DNA from 2 places in the Paenibacillus terreus genome. Region 1 is predicted to be linked to the other one. Evidence: riboswitches for the same ligand, from Rfam matches in the RefSeq annotation. Region 1 holds a riboswitch; the other holds the start of a gene.
The links. Region 1 has a riboswitch for glycine ahead of gcvT (glycine cleavage system aminomethyltransferase GcvT). Riboswitches for the same ligand answer to the same signal wherever they lie in the genome.
Positions count from the first base shown of each region.

Region 1 (7,460 bases):
GGGCGGGCATGTGCGGTGAGATGGCAGGGGACGCTACAGCGATTCCTCTGCTGCTCGGACTTGGACTGGATGAGTTCAGTATGAGCGCCACCTCCATCCTGCCTGCCCGCAGCCAGATCTCCAAGCTGTCCCGCGCGGACATGGAGAAGCTGGCCGCACAAGCATTGGACATGCAGACAGCCGAAGAGGTTGTTGCACTGGTTCAGAGCATTGAAGGGTAAGCTTATCCGTTTTTCATAAGGTTTATCTTTTTCCAAAACATACTCATGCTGAGTTATACAGCAGCCGGTACCTTAAGAGGTACCGGCTTTTTTTGGCGTGCCCGGATTCAGGCGTACCCGGATTCTTCTTCCGATCGCTGGGGCGTACCCGGATTCTTCTTCCGATCGCTGTTATCCCCGGATTTCCTGATTGAAATGGACAGTGGAAGAAATCCGGGGATAAAGGCGAACGCTCCGCTTCTCCAGAAGAATTCCGGGCACTTGGGAGTATAGTGTTCCTTGAACGCTTTGTTTGTTCAAGGGAGGTTTTTTGTGGGTTGATTCGAGGATGAAAAAGAATATAACACTACTAGGCTAATCATGAACAAAAGGATATTTCTTTTTGCTGTAATTTACCCTAGTACACACCAAAAAATATGTTGATATTTTCATAAGGAAGATAATATATTGGGTAGTGTACCAAATACATAAGGAGTTTTTACTAATGCCGCATTTTTTGGAGGTCAGCGGAAAATGAAAACAACGAAAATATTATCTGTGTTCACCGTAATACTAGCGTTAATATTGGGAACTTCCAGCACGGCTCTTGCATCATTAGACCATCCAGAAGTGTATGTGAATAATGAGAAAATAGATAAGATCACTAGAGGTGGAGCATTTGAGGCTAGAGTTTCTCCAATAGGAATTACCTATGTGCCTTTTAGACCTATCTTTGAAAAATTCAATATGAACGTATACTGGGACCAAGAAACAAAATCGGTTACTGCATCGGGCACGGATATGACATTGTGTTAACCCAAGATTCTTACTATGCGCTTGTATATGAAGAAGGAGCCCAGGTCACAGGCCTTGGGCTCCTTTTTTCATGAAGCTCTTGGTAAACATTAACTACAGGCGCAGTTCAAAACAGGCTTGCGTGCAGCGGTCGTTTCATCCAGGCGTGTGACCGTTGTGGTGTAAGGGGCGTTCAGCACCAGCTCTGGGTTTTCCTCGGCCTCCTTGGCAATGCGGATCATCGTATCGATAAAGCCGTCCAGCGTTTCTTTACTTTCCGTTTCGGTCGGCTCGATCATGATGCATTCCTCCACATTCAGCGGGAAGTACACGGTTGGCGGATGGTAGCCGAAATCGAGCAGCCGTTTGGCGACGTCCAGGGTGCGGACGCCGAATTTTTTCAGGCCGCGGCCGGACATGACAAATTCATGCTTGCAGACGCCCAGATACGGAACCTCGAAGTAAGGAGCCAGGCGGTGCATCATATAGTTGGCGTTAAGCACGGCGCATTCTGAAACGGCGCGTAGGCCGTCCGGTCCGTAGGTGCGGATATACGCATAGGCACGGACGAGAATGCCGAAGTTGCCGTAGTATGCTTTGACGCGGCCGATGGAATGGGCCTGCTCCGTATCCCATGTGTACGTTCCGTCCTCGTTTTTGACGACAAGAGGTTTTGGCAGAAACGGAACGAGCAGCTGCTTGACGCCGACCGGACCGGCTCCCGGGCCGCCTCCGCCGTGCGGGGTACTCATCGTTTTGTGCAAATTCAGGTGCACGACATCAAAGCCCATGTCCCCTGGACGGGTAATGCCCATAATAGCGTTGGAGTTGGCTCCGTCGTAATAGAGCAGCCCGCCGGCTTCGTGCACAATCTCCGCAATCTCCGTGATTTGCTCTTCGAACAGTCCAAGGGTATTCGGATTCGTCAGCATAAGAGCGGCAGTGTCGCTGCCAACGGCGGAGCGCAGGGCATCCAGATCCACAAGTCCCTTGGAGGTCGAAGGAATCGTGATCGTCTCGAATCCCGCAACCGTGGCGCTCGCCGGATTGGTTCCGTGCGAGGAGTCGGGCACAATCACTTTGGTGCGCTGCTCGCCGCGGCTTTCGTGATAAGCGCGGATCATCATCAGGCCGGTCCATTCCCCGTGGGCTCCGGCAGCAGGCTGCAGTGTGACGGCGTCCATGCCCGTCAGCCCGGCCAAATCATTTTGCAGCGTATACAGCAGCTCAAGTGCGCCTTGAATGCTTTCCTCTGGCTGATAAGGATGGATTTTCGCGAAGCCGGAATAACGTGCGACATCTTCATTGACTTTCGGATTGTATTTCATTGTACAGGAGCCAAGTGGATAAAATCCGTTATCTACGCCGAAGTTGCGGCGGGACAGCTCTGTATAATGACGGATGACGTCAACCTCGTAGACCTCTGGCAGTGCGGCAGGCTCGCTGCGCAGCAGCTCGGACGGAATGAGCTCGTCAGCGGGACGGCGCGGCACATCACATTCGGGCAGTGAATACGCGACACGTCCCGGACGGCTAAGTTCAAAAATCAGCGGCATATCATGTTCGGATTGAGTCATAGCAATTCCTCCAGCACCGATGTGAATTGGTCAATCTCTTCCTTGGTTCTTTGCTCCGTTACGGCGATCAGCATATGGTTTTTGTACTCTTCGTAGTCTCTGCCGAGATCGTAACCGCCGATAAAACCGGCGTCCAGCAGACGTGACTGCAGGGACGGCATATCAGTATTCTGCGGCAGGACGAGCACGAACTCATTAAAGGTCGGGGAAGTAAACGCCGTCTTTACTCCAGGCAGGGAGGTGAGTCGTTCAAGGGCGTATCGGCTTTTATGCAAATTCAATTCCGCCACCTCTTTCATGCCGTTTCTGCCCATAACGGACATATATACAGATGCAGAGAGGGCAAGCAGCGCCTGGTTGGAGCAGATGTTGGATGTCGCCTTCTCGCGGCGGATATGCTGCTCGCGTGCTTGCAGAGTAAGAACAAAGCCGCGCTTGCCGTTGCGGTCCTTTGTTTGGCCGACGATTCTTCCGGGGATGCGGCGCATATGCTCCTGCGATACGGCAAAATAACCGCAGGTTGGCCCGCCGAGCGATGAGGAGATGCCAAGTGGCTGTGCGTCTCCCACCACGATATCGGCTCCGAGCTTGCCCGGCGCTTCAAGCAATCCGAGTGAAAGCGGATTGGAGCTGACCACCAGCAGACCCTTCTGGGCATGGATTAAATCTGCCATTGGACGAAGATTTTCAATGGAGCCAAAGAAATTCGGATTCTGCACGAGCACGGCTGCGGTATCCTCTGTTACTGCAGCAGCGAGCGCCTCGGGATCGGTAACGCCGTTTGTGCAGCCTACTTCAACAACCTCCAGGTTAAGGCCATGTGCGTAAGTGTTCAGCACCTGCCGGGCTTCAGGGTGGACGGCGCGGGATACGACAAGGCGCTTGCGGCGCGTGGCGGCGGCTGCCAGATTGCCGGCTTCAGCGAGAGCGGTGGCCCCGTCATACATACTGGCATTGGCTACCGCCATGCCGGTAAGCTCGCATATATAGGACTGGAATTCAAAAATGGCCTGCAGCTCTCCTTGGCTTACTTCCGGCTGATAAGGGGTGTAGGCCGTATAAAATTCCGAGCGGGAAATAACATGATTGATGACGGACGGAATGTGATGATCATAAATGCCTGCACCCAGAAAGCTGGCGTGGGTTTCACTGCTGGCATTCCTGCCGGCCAGCGCCGACATATGACGGGTCAGGGCCCGTTCATCCAGCCTGGAAGAAACGGGGAGCTCGCCCCGGAAGCGAATTTTTTCGGGAATATCCTTGAACAGGTCCTCAATACTGTCGGCACCCACAGTGCGAAGCATTTCGGCGCGATCCTGCTCGGTCATCGGTAAGTATCTGTGCTGATTCATTGGCTGCGCTCCTCTCAATATCCGTAATGTTCCGGTTATCTCTATTTTGTTCGTTTGTAGAACGGTGCCTTGATAACCTCTGCTTTGAGGCGTTTGCCCCGGATTTCCACCTCAACCTGTGTGCCTAACTGGGCAAAACGGCTGTCAATCAGCGCAAGCCCCAGATTCCGCTTCAGGGTAGGGGACTGCGTGCCTGTTGTCACTTCGCCAATCTGCTCCGATTCCGCGAATACCGGGTAATGAGAACGCGGAATGCCGCGGTCCACCATTTCCAAGCCAACGAGCTTGCGGGAGGGACCTTGCTCCTTCTGGGCAAGCAGTGCTTCCTGTCCGATAAACGCCCCTTTATCCAGCTTGACGAAAAAACCCAGTCCCGCCTCCAGTGGGGAGATCGTCGGAGACAGCTCCTGGCCGTACAGCGGCAGCTTCGCTTCAAAGCGCAGCGTATCCCGTGCACCCAGACCGGCGGGAACCAGTCCGTGAGCTTCCCCCGCTTTCATCAGTCCCTGCCAAATCAGCGGGGCATCCTCAGCGCGGCAGTAAATTTCGAAGCCGTCTTCCCCTGTGTATCCCGTGCGGGATATAAGGGCGGAAGAAGCCCCGAATAAGCTGGCATGTTGAACAAAACGGAAGGGGCCGAGTGAAGTGACATCGCTGTCTACGGCACCGGAAAGGATCTCTGCTGCTGCAGGACCCTGAAGGGCAAGCAGCGCAGTTTGATCCGATACATTTTCCATTTGCACATCGGCGGGCTTATGCTGCAGCAGCCATTCCCAATCCTTTTCGATATTGGAAGCATTCACGACGAGCATGTAGGAATGGCGGCCGCGCTTGTAGACAAGCAGGTCGTCCACGACTCCTCCATCGGGATAACACATCAGCGTGTACTGTGCCTGGCCGTCTTCCAGCCTGGACACGTCGTTGGTGGTTACACGCTGCAGAAAGCTTTCTGCTTCAGCCCCTGTAACGTTGAACTCGCCCATATGGGAGACATCGAACAGTCCGGCGCGTTCGCGTACAGCCTCGTGCTCCTTTTGAATGCCGCTGAACTGGACAGGCAGCTCCCAGCCGCCAAAATCAATGCAGCGCACGCCGGGATTCCCGGCATACAGCGGGTACAGCGGTGTTCTTTTCAATGCGGTCAACACAATTCACCTCGCAAAAGAGTTGGCACAGCTTATGAAAAAGCAAAAAAGGACAGGCCAAAGAACGGTGCATGGCTTCCCAGCCATTCCATTCTTCAGCTCTGTCCTTGATACCTGAGAGTTACCCTGTTGGTTCACAGGTTTCCCCTTGGGTGACCCGCTGCCGCGGATTCTCTCCAGAGTTGCGTCCGGTAAAGGTCCTTTTGCCTGAGAGATTCACCGCTTGCCGGCTTACTCCTTCGGCGTTACCCGCTGATTCCACGGTTGCAAGACACGCATGAGTCTGGCTTCATCCTCCATGCGGCCACCCCGCCCGAGCTTGTTACAGATGCGCCTTGACGCATCATTTTCCCGGAATATCGGTAATCTCTCCCTATACGTTCATCCGCTATTCAATCTATATCCATTAATACGCGATCACCGGGCATATGTCAATAAATTTGTCATATTTTAAGATGGATAACAAAATGTAAGCCATTACCCTTCCTTTAGTGCTTTAATCCGGAAAAAAAGAAATGGTTTTTTGTAAGCAATATTGACATTTGAAACTTGCTTGGCTTAATCTTACGTTGAAAACAAGAAGGTGCAGGAGCTGCTAAGCGAACAATCTTTTCATGGTGGGAAATTCCAATGGAAATGGAGCGGTATACATGAGCGAAGTTAAAGAAAACTATTTGTACAGCGAAGAGCATGAGTGGGTGAAAATCACGGAAGAAGGAACCTTGCTGGTCGGCATCTCCGATTTTGCGCAGCACCAGCTTGGCGACATTGTGTTTGTCGAGCTGCCAGAGGAAGGCGGCACTTTGGAAGCAGGCGCAAGCGTGGGTACGATCGAATCTGTCAAAACGGTGTCCGATCTGTATGCTCCAGTAAGCGGCACAGTGTTTAAAGTGAACGGGGCGCTGCAGGATTCGCCGGAGCTCGTCAACAGTTCGCCGTACGAGGATGGCTGGATGCTTGAAATCCAGGTGGATGGCGACGTTAATGATGCAGTAAGCAAACTGCTGAGTGCAGAAGCGTATAGCCGGCTTGTGGAAGAGGCTTAATGAAGCATTCACTCTAAAATAGGATATTTGTCCTATTTACTGCGTTTTTTTTCGAAAAACGACATAAAGTGTATGCAAGCGTATATTCGTTTTTGCAAGCATATTGATAAGCATGGCAGCCTGATATCTCATGTGAGATACAGCGGCCATGCTTTTTGCCGTTTGGTCAACAACATTGGAACCAAGACATAATGTTCAGGGAAATTGCGGTTAATACCGGCGAAGTTCGTTTATATTAAGGTATGACTATATGAATCGCATTTAGAGCATACTATTCTTCCCCCGAGAATCTTAAATTTAAATTTTGTCATCAACGTTCATGACGAAACTGCATTTTCATTTTATTGATGGAGATACCGTTTTCAATTAGGATGAAGGTAAGCAAAAGGATATGAGGCCTTTTACCTAAGGATTTGACAAAATCAGAAAAAGCGACAAATTCCTATATTTCGTATCGAATTTTGACGAATCCTTAACCTGAAGGTTTCAATACATTGAGGAGGTTTTCAACATGAGTTCAGTGGACGCTAAGTCCGGAAGCGGCGGAGGCCTGCGCGTTGGAGTGCAGAAATTCGGACGCTTCCTGAGCGGCATGGTTATGCCGAACATGGGCGCATTTATCGCCTGGGGCTTGATTACGGCCCTCTTTATTCCAACAGGATGGATTCCAAACGAAAATTTTGCCACGCTTGTTGATCCGATGATCAAGTATCTGCTGCCGCTGTTAATTGGTTACACAGGTGGTACAATGGTACATGGACAGCGTGGTGGTGTGGTCGGCGCGATTATGACGATCGGTGTCATTGTCGGCGCAGACATTCCGATGTTCCTTGGCGCCATGGCCGCAGGTCCGTTCGCGGCATGGGTAATCAAGCAGTTTGACAAAGCGGTTGAAGGCAAAATCAAATCCGGCTTCGAGATGCTGGTCAACAACTTCTCCGCAGGCATTATCGGTGCCATTCTTGCCCTGCTTGCACATACGATCATTGGTCCGGTAATCGAAGTGATCAGTAAAGTGTTGTCGTCAGGAGTTCAGTTCCTGATGGATGCAGGCTTGCTCCCGCTCGTCAACATCATCATTGAGCCAGGTAAAGTATTGTTCCTGAACAACGCCATTAACCATGGCATCCTGACACCAATTGCAACAGAGCAAGCTTCGCAAATGGGCAAATCGATTTTGTTCATGCTGGAGTCTAATCCGGGACCTGGTCTTGGCATTCTGCTTGCATACTGCTTCCTGGGCCGCGGTTCGGCTAAAGCATCTGCTCCAGGTGCAGCGATCATTCACTTCTTTGGCGGTATTCATGAGATTTACTTCCCGTACATTCTGATGAGACCGATTCTG
Region 1 is NZ_JBHIRX010000024.1:8,262-15,721, reverse strand. Features, by position in the region: gene ptsP (phosphoenolpyruvate--protein phosphotransferase) at 1-221, shown strand, start outside; gene ACE5KN_RS27825 (stalk domain-containing protein) at 735-1,016, shown strand; gene gcvPB (aminomethyl-transferring glycine dehydrogenase subunit GcvPB) at 1,106-2,572, opposite strand; gene gcvPA (aminomethyl-transferring glycine dehydrogenase subunit GcvPA) at 2,569-3,924, opposite strand; gene gcvT (glycine cleavage system aminomethyltransferase GcvT) at 3,966-5,069, opposite strand; glycine riboswitch at 5,161-5,254, opposite strand; glycine riboswitch at 5,255-5,368, opposite strand; gene gcvH (glycine cleavage system protein GcvH) at 5,720-6,115, shown strand; gene ACE5KN_RS27800 (PTS mannitol transporter subunit IIBC) at 6,627-7,460, shown strand, end outside.

Region 2 (7,460 bases), on a different contig from region 1:
ACTGACCGCGACGTTTGCGGACGGTACCCGCAAAAATGTGACAGCAAGCGCTTCTTATACGTCCAGCAGCCCATCCGTAGCGGATGTGAAGGACGGCTACGTGATCGGGTATAGCACAGGTACGACGACAATTACTGCAAGCTATGGCACACAGACGGCCACTCTGCCTGTAAAGGTGGGCCAGGTCAACAAGCTGAGCGTGGATAAGTCCGAAGTCTATCTGGCTGTCAAAGGCACTCATCAGCCTGTATTGAAGGATGAAAATGGAACTGATGTTACGAGCCAGGCAACGTGGACATCCAGCAACGAGGATATTGCCTATGTGTCCGATGGAGGACTGATCACGGCTTATAACTCCGGGACCGCCACAGTTACAGCGACATATGGTGGTAAAACGGCCAGCATTACCGTAAATGTAGAGACGGCATCCCATTTGGACATTGGCAGCTCGAAAATTTCCATGTCCGTGAACGGGCAGCCTGTTCAATTGACAGCCAAGGTAACCTATACGGACGGATCGACAGAGATCGTAACGGATAGCGCGACATGGACATCCGATAATGACAGTATTGTATATGTGAATAATGGCAAGCTGATGGCTTACAACAAAGGGACTGCGGTCATTACCGCCACCTACAACGGCAAAACAGCCACAGTTACCGTTACAGTAGGAGAACCTTCCAAGCTGGAGGTAAAATCCAAGTCGGTTGTTCTCGATATTGATGATACGTACCAGCAGCAGTTGACGGTAACCTACAAAGATGGAACGACGGAAGATGTAACGAATGAAGCGGAATGGACCACAAGCAGCGCCAAAGCTGCTACGGTGGATTCTTCAGGCTTAATCACAGGTATGGCCGAGGGCGAAGCCACTATAACTGCAACCTATGGAAGTCTGAAAGCGACCGTTAAAGTGGAAGTAGGCCTTGCCTCTGAGCTAGAGGCTGATAAGTTTCTGATCGTGATGTCTGCCGGAGATGAGTCCGAACAGATTACGCTCACAGCAACGAATTCGAAGGGCGATAAACGAAACGTAACGAAAGACGCGGAATGGTCTTCTAGCAGTACGGCGATTGCTTCCGTCAAAGACGGTAGTGTCAAAGCCTATAAAAAAGGGAAAGCGACACTTACAGCAAAATATGGCGGACAAAAGATAACCATTAAGGTTGAGGTAGATACAGCAACCAAAATCACAGCATCCGAAGTCACCCTTTCGCTGAAAACCGGTGACACAAGCAGTATTAAGGTTACGGCAACGCTAAGCGACGGAACGACCGCCGATGTGACGAAAAAAGCCGAATGGACAACAGGCAGCTACAAGGTAGCCACCGTGAAGGGCGGCACTGTGACGGCGACCGGGTATGGCAAAACCACTATTACTGCAAAATACGGCGGTAAAACGGTCAAAGTGCCGGTTACAGTGGACGCATTGAAATACCTTGAAACCAGCGAAGTGCTGCTGAACCTAACCGTTGGCCAGCAGGTACAATTAACCGGAACGGCTACGTATGTGGACGGTACGGAGGGGGACGTAACGAAAAAAGGAGTATGGACCTCCGCCAGAATTCTGGTGGCCACGGCCAAAGACGGAGTGATCAAAGGCATCAGCAAAGGCAAAACCAACGTCACCCTGAAGTTTGCAGGCAAGACAGCAAAGATTGTTGTCAATGTGACAGAGAAATAATTGGGTTATGATTAGAAAGGCCGCTCCCGGTGAAACGGGACGGCCTTTTTTGCTGTACTGCACGATGGCGGGTATTGTACGCTGCCGAATCAAGAAGTGGGAACTAATTCTCATCCTTTACATCTGTCTTGCGGCTGCCAGCCAGCGCTTCTGTCATCCGCCGGCCTGTCGGGGTCTGGGCAAGGCCGCCTTTGGCGGTTTCCCGGTGCTGGACAGGCATGGCGCTGCCCACTTCAAGCATGACATCAATGACTTCATCCGAGGGAATGGCGCTGCGTACACCTGCCAACGCCATATCGGCTGCAGCCAGGGCCGTAACGGCCCCGAGCCCGTTGCGCACAATACAGGGGATCTCGACGAGACCGGCTACGGGATCGCAGATGAGGCCGAGCGTGTTTTTCAGGGCCAGACCGACAGCATGAACCGCCTGCTCGGGGGTGCCGCCGCGCAGCTCGACCATGGCGCCTGCAGCCATGCCGATAGCGGAGCCGATCTCGGCCTGGCAGCCTCCTTCGGCGCCGGAGATAAATGAGTTGTTGGCGATCACGTATCCGATGGCTCCCGCCGTGAAGAGACCGCGAACCATATGCTCATCCGTCCATCCGAATCTCTCCTGGGCGCTGATGAACACTCCTGGAATGACACCGCAGGAGCCGGCTGTTGGTGTAGCTACAATCCGGCCCATCGAGGCATTCACCTCGGAGACGGAAAGGGCGTAAGCCATAGCGAGCGCAGAGGCATCTCCTGAGCAGGTTTCTCCCGACCGGAGATAATCCGCCACCCGTTTGCCATCCCCGCCAGTTAAGCCGCTGCGCGACACGGTATTCTCCGTCTGACCGCGGCGCACGGCTTCTTTCATAACCCCATAGTAGTCAGCCATCTGGCTGACTACGTCCTGGACGGGAATGTCTGTTTCTCTGGATTGTTCTTCAATCATTAATGTGCTGATTGTTTTGGACTCCTGCCTGCAGATCTTGCTGATTTCGTGAAGATGACTGAAACGCATAGGTTTTTGCTCCTTTTAATATCGTCTATGGCTGCCGCCTGTTTTTGCTGCGGATATCAATATTTCTCACTTCATACATATGGGTTAGTGATTGCAGCTCTGTGATGACCTGTTCAGGGACAGCGCTGTCCGTCTCAATGGCGGTTAAAGCTTCACCATCACGCCCTTTGCGATCCACATGCATATAAGCGATATTCACCCCCGCCGCCCCGAGCGATGAGGTTACAGCTCCGAGCATGCCCGGCTTATCGGAATGAAGCAGGATCAGAGCGGGGAACTCACCCGTCAAATTGACACGGAACTCATTGAGCTGCTGCACATTTATATTTCCTCCGCCAATGGATGAACCGAGCAGCGTTCGCTTCTCGCTGCCACGCTGCAGCTCAAAACGGACGGTATTGGGGTGGGGAGCAGGAAGACCGCTGGTCGCAAACTCAAAGGTCATTCCGGCCTGCTCTGCCCACTGTTCGGCGTCCGGAATGCGGGCATCATCCGTGTCATAATCAAGCAGCCCACCCAGCAGGGCCAGATCGGTTCCATGCCCTTTGTAAGTATCCGCAAAAGAGCCGTACAGTGTCATTTTGGCATGCTCGGGCACCCCGCCAAGCCAGTGCCGGGCCATGCGGCCAAGACGCACGGCACCGGCCGTATGCGAGCTTGACGGGCCCGTCATGGCCGGGCCGATGATGGAGAAAACATCCTTGAAGCGCACTTATCCATTCCTCCTTAATATGGTGCAGTATTCATTAACTTAAGATCATAGAATTAATAAGATTTCAGAAAGATAAACTTCTTGGCATGAGCTTCTTGAAATCGCAAGAAAAACTACCGCTAAACGCAGTCTGTCTTCTGTGAATGTACATCGATAGACGTTTTTCCTACGAAATATGTAAGCGCAGAAAAAAGGACAGAACAAGGAAAAGTCCCCTTGTCTCTGTCCTTTGTACCTGAGAGTTTCTGACAGGCATGCCCCGTCTTACCCCTTTGGTGGCTAAAAAAACGCTCTCTCCAGAGCTGCGTCAGCTGGCGGTACATGTACCTGAGAGATTAACTGCCGGCCGGGTGCCGTGCAGCTTGCTCCTTCGGTGCCCTGTATCCTAAAAATCGATCAGGTCTCTCCCGTCAGCCTCATCCGCGGCGATATTCAATTCAATGCTTTAAATTAAGAGTAAAGGATAGCTGTAAGCGTGTCAATGCTTACTGGCCCATGACTAGCTCATGACTGCTCATTGGGTCCGTACTTCCAGCTTCCGGGCAATCAGAGACATGCTGTAGTTCACGGCAAAATACAGGAAAGCTGCAAACAGCAGGGCTGGAACAACGAACGACTGGTTCTGAGCGCCCGCAATCTGTGCGCTGTGTGTCAGCTCAGGCAGCGAGATGATGACCGCCAGCGAAGTATCCTTCATCAATGAAATGTACTGGCTGACCAGAGGCGGTATCATGCGCCGCAGCCCTTGCGGGAGAATGATATGCCATAGTGTCTGAATGTAATTCAAACCTGAAGACCGTGCGGCTTCAATCTGCCCTTTGTCGACCGATTTCAGGCCGCTGCGCACAACCTCGGCAATCATGGCCCCTTCGAAAATGGACAAGCCGATGATGGCGGACCATTTCAAATCGACATCAAATCCGAGCGGCTTCAGGACGAGGAACAGGAAATAAATGATGAGCAGTAAGGGCAGATTGCGAATCAGGTCAATAATGGTGGCAGCCGCCTGCGAAATAACAGGAATTCGGGTATAACGTAATATTCCGAATATGATGCCCGCAATCGTGCTGATAACGATGGACCAGATGCCGACTTCCAACGTAAGGAGGAAGCCCTGCAGTATAAATTTTACGTTAGGTCCGGAAAATAACCCTACAAAATCCATAACAAGCTTCCCTCCTTAAGATGTTTTGGCCAGCCGCTTTTCCAGGTACAGCATGATAAAGCTGAGTGGAAGGGTAACGACCAGATATAATAAAGCGGTGAACGCATAAACGCTGACAGGCAAGAATGTCTCCGAATTGATCCGGTCGGACATCAGCATCAAATCCGCGCCGGCAACGACAGCGAGAATGGATGAGTTCTTGAACAGATTGATGAACTGATTGCCCATGGCCGGCAGCGCAATCTTGATGGCCTGCGGCATAATGATATGGATCATCGTTTGATTGTACGTCAAGCCAGACGAACGCCCTGCTTCCATCTGGCCATTGGGCACCGTTTGAATGCCTGCCCGTATGGCTTCCGCTATATAAGCGGCAGTATAAATGGACAATCCAATCGTGCCTGAAGCAAAACCGTCAAGGTTGATGCCGAGGGGGGGAAGGCCCAAATAGAAGATATAGACCGTAATCAACAGCGGAATATTCCGGAAGATTTCCACATAAACGGTCCCAAGCCAATTCAGCGGTTTGAAGGGTGCTATCCGGAAAATGGCAATCAAGGCTCCAAGCAGAAAGCTTGCCACAAGAGCAATCAAGCTGACCTTGATGGTGTTCAGGAAACCTTCCAAGTACAGGTCCCAATAATTGAACAGGACATTAACGTCAAAAGTTAGCATGTGCGGATCACACCTCCGTTAACGGATGGCAAGAAAGAAGGAGCTCGCTGCTGCGGCTCCTTCCGCCATTCTCTTATTCAGGTTTAACGCCAAGCCATTGCTCGTATAGTTTGTCGTATTCGCCGCTTGATTTCAGGTCAGTCAGCGTTTCATTTACCGCCTGCAGCAAATCGGTGGAGCCCTTCTTGACTGCGATGCCGTATGGTTCGTCAGTGAAGTTGCCGCCGACCAGCTGGAAGTTCGGGTCCTGCTGCTGCATGCCAAGCAGAATTGCGTTGTCTGTGGTCAGAGCGTCGCCTTTATTGGCTTTGAGCGCGTTGAAGGCGTCCTGATAATTTTCAAATTCAAGTACTTCGGTATCCGGGGCCTTTTCCCTGATATTTTTTACGGAGGTGGAGCCTTTGACGGCCAGGACGGTTGTACCTTTAGTCAAAGAATCTACGCCGGTAATGGGGCTGCCTTTCGGAACGAGCAGGGACTGGCCTGCTTCAAAATATACGTCACTGAAGTCTACCTGCTGTTTGCGTTCTTCCGTAATAGTCATGGTAGCGACGATCATGTCGATGTCACCGTTTTGCAGAAGCGGAATACGGGTCTTCGAAGTAACTTCCTTCAGTTCAATTTTGGATTCGTCACCGAAAATATGCTTTGCGACTTGTTTTGCGATATCCACGTCGAAGCCTTCGATTTCACCGGTGCTTGTGTTTTTCAGGCCGAACAGCTTCGTGTCGCTCTTAACGCCGACAACGAGCTTGCCGCGTGCCTTGATAGCCTCCAGCGCACTTTCCGCTTTCCCGCCGGACTCACCGGAAGAACCGGTAGTTGTGTCGGATGAACCATTGTTGCCGCATGCGGCGAGTACCAGAGCGAAAGAGAGGGCAAGCAGTAAAAGTGCATTCCATTTCAAAGCTTTTTTCATGAACATGAACCCCTTTCAAGCTTATATATTTAGTGGTTGATCAAACGGCTAAGGAACGTGCGTGCGCGTTCTTCACGCGGCTCGGCAAAAAACTCGGCCGGTGTGCTGTCTTCCAGGATTTGACCCTGATCCATGAAAATGACCCGGTCGGCAACCTCGCGGGCAAAGCCCATTTCATGGGTTACAATAACCATTGTCATACCGTCATGGGCAAGAGAGCGCATGACATCAAGCACTTCGCCAATCGTCTCGGGGTCGAGAGCTGACGTCGGCTCATCAAATAGCATAACCTTGGGCTTCATGGCAAGCCCCCTTGCGATGGCGACACGCTGCTGCTGCCCCCCGGACAACTGGGATGGGTAGCTCTGTGCCTTGTCTTCAATGCCGACCCGCTTCAAATAAGTCATGGCTGTTGCGGTGGCCTCCGATTTGGATACCCCCAGCACCTTGGTCGGAGCAAGTACGATGTTATCGATCACCCGCTTATGCGGATAAAGATTAAAGTGCTGGAACACCATTCCGATGTTGCGGCGGAATTTGTTGATGTCCACTTTCTTGTCATGAAGAGCCACTCCGTCGACAAACAGCTCGCCGCCGGAGATCGTCTCCAGACGGTTCATGCAGCGGAGCAGCGTGCTTTTGCCGGAACCGGAAGGACCGATAATAACAACAACTTGGCCCTCTTCGATCGTCAGGTTAATGTCTTTTAGGACTTGAAAGCTGCCGTAATGTTTGTTGACGTTCCGAAACTGAATCAGAACGAGCCCCCCTTTATCTGTGTTAAGCTCCAGGTTCAGTAGTTAGTGTCTATGCGCCTCATATTAATAATATGTTTGTAAAATAAACCCATTTTTGTTATGTGAGCTAATAGAACACATAGATAATAGTTAATTAATGATACAATGATATTATGGGGAATTCAAGAATTTTCTGTGAAGAAAGATAACACAAGATCAAGATATGGAAGCATAAGCATATAGTAAAGGGAGTATAGTATTCCACGACTGCCGCGTGACAAATGCATGTAAGTGTTTTACAGTAGAGGAAGCGTTTCAGTTTGAATAAGGCTATATTTTAATAAAGGAAGGTAATTATTATGAGTAAACCTATTTCCCCGCTGGTGGCGGCATTACATATGGAACCGCATCCTGAAGGCGGATGGTACAAGGAAATGTGGAAGGCCAATTTCCAAATTCCGAAACCGGTGCTGCCGGATGCGTATTCCGGTCCCCGCTTTGCGGCGTCCTCCACGTATTTCCTGCTCCATCCCGGTGAATTTTCCGAGTGGCATGTAGTGCA
Region 2 is NZ_JBHIRX010000019.1:115,147-122,606, reverse strand. Features, by position in the region: gene ACE5KN_RS25815 (Ig-like domain-containing protein) at 1-1,684, shown strand, start outside; gene sdaAA (L-serine ammonia-lyase, iron-sulfur-dependent, subunit alpha) at 1,788-2,690, opposite strand; gene sdaAB (L-serine ammonia-lyase, iron-sulfur-dependent subunit beta) at 2,716-3,402, opposite strand; glycine riboswitch at 3,708-3,822, opposite strand; gene ACE5KN_RS25800 (amino acid ABC transporter permease) at 3,917-4,567, opposite strand; gene ACE5KN_RS25795 (amino acid ABC transporter permease) at 4,583-5,242, opposite strand; gene ACE5KN_RS25790 (ABC transporter substrate-binding protein) at 5,316-6,161, opposite strand; gene ACE5KN_RS25785 (amino acid ABC transporter ATP-binding protein) at 6,191-6,919, opposite strand; gene ACE5KN_RS25780 (cupin domain-containing protein) at 7,258-7,460, shown strand, end outside.
Region 2: it holds a riboswitch for glycine, as region 1 does, so the genes downstream of both, sdaAB (L-serine ammonia-lyase, iron-sulfur-dependent subunit beta) here and gcvT (glycine cleavage system aminomethyltransferase GcvT) in region 1, are expected to answer to the same signal.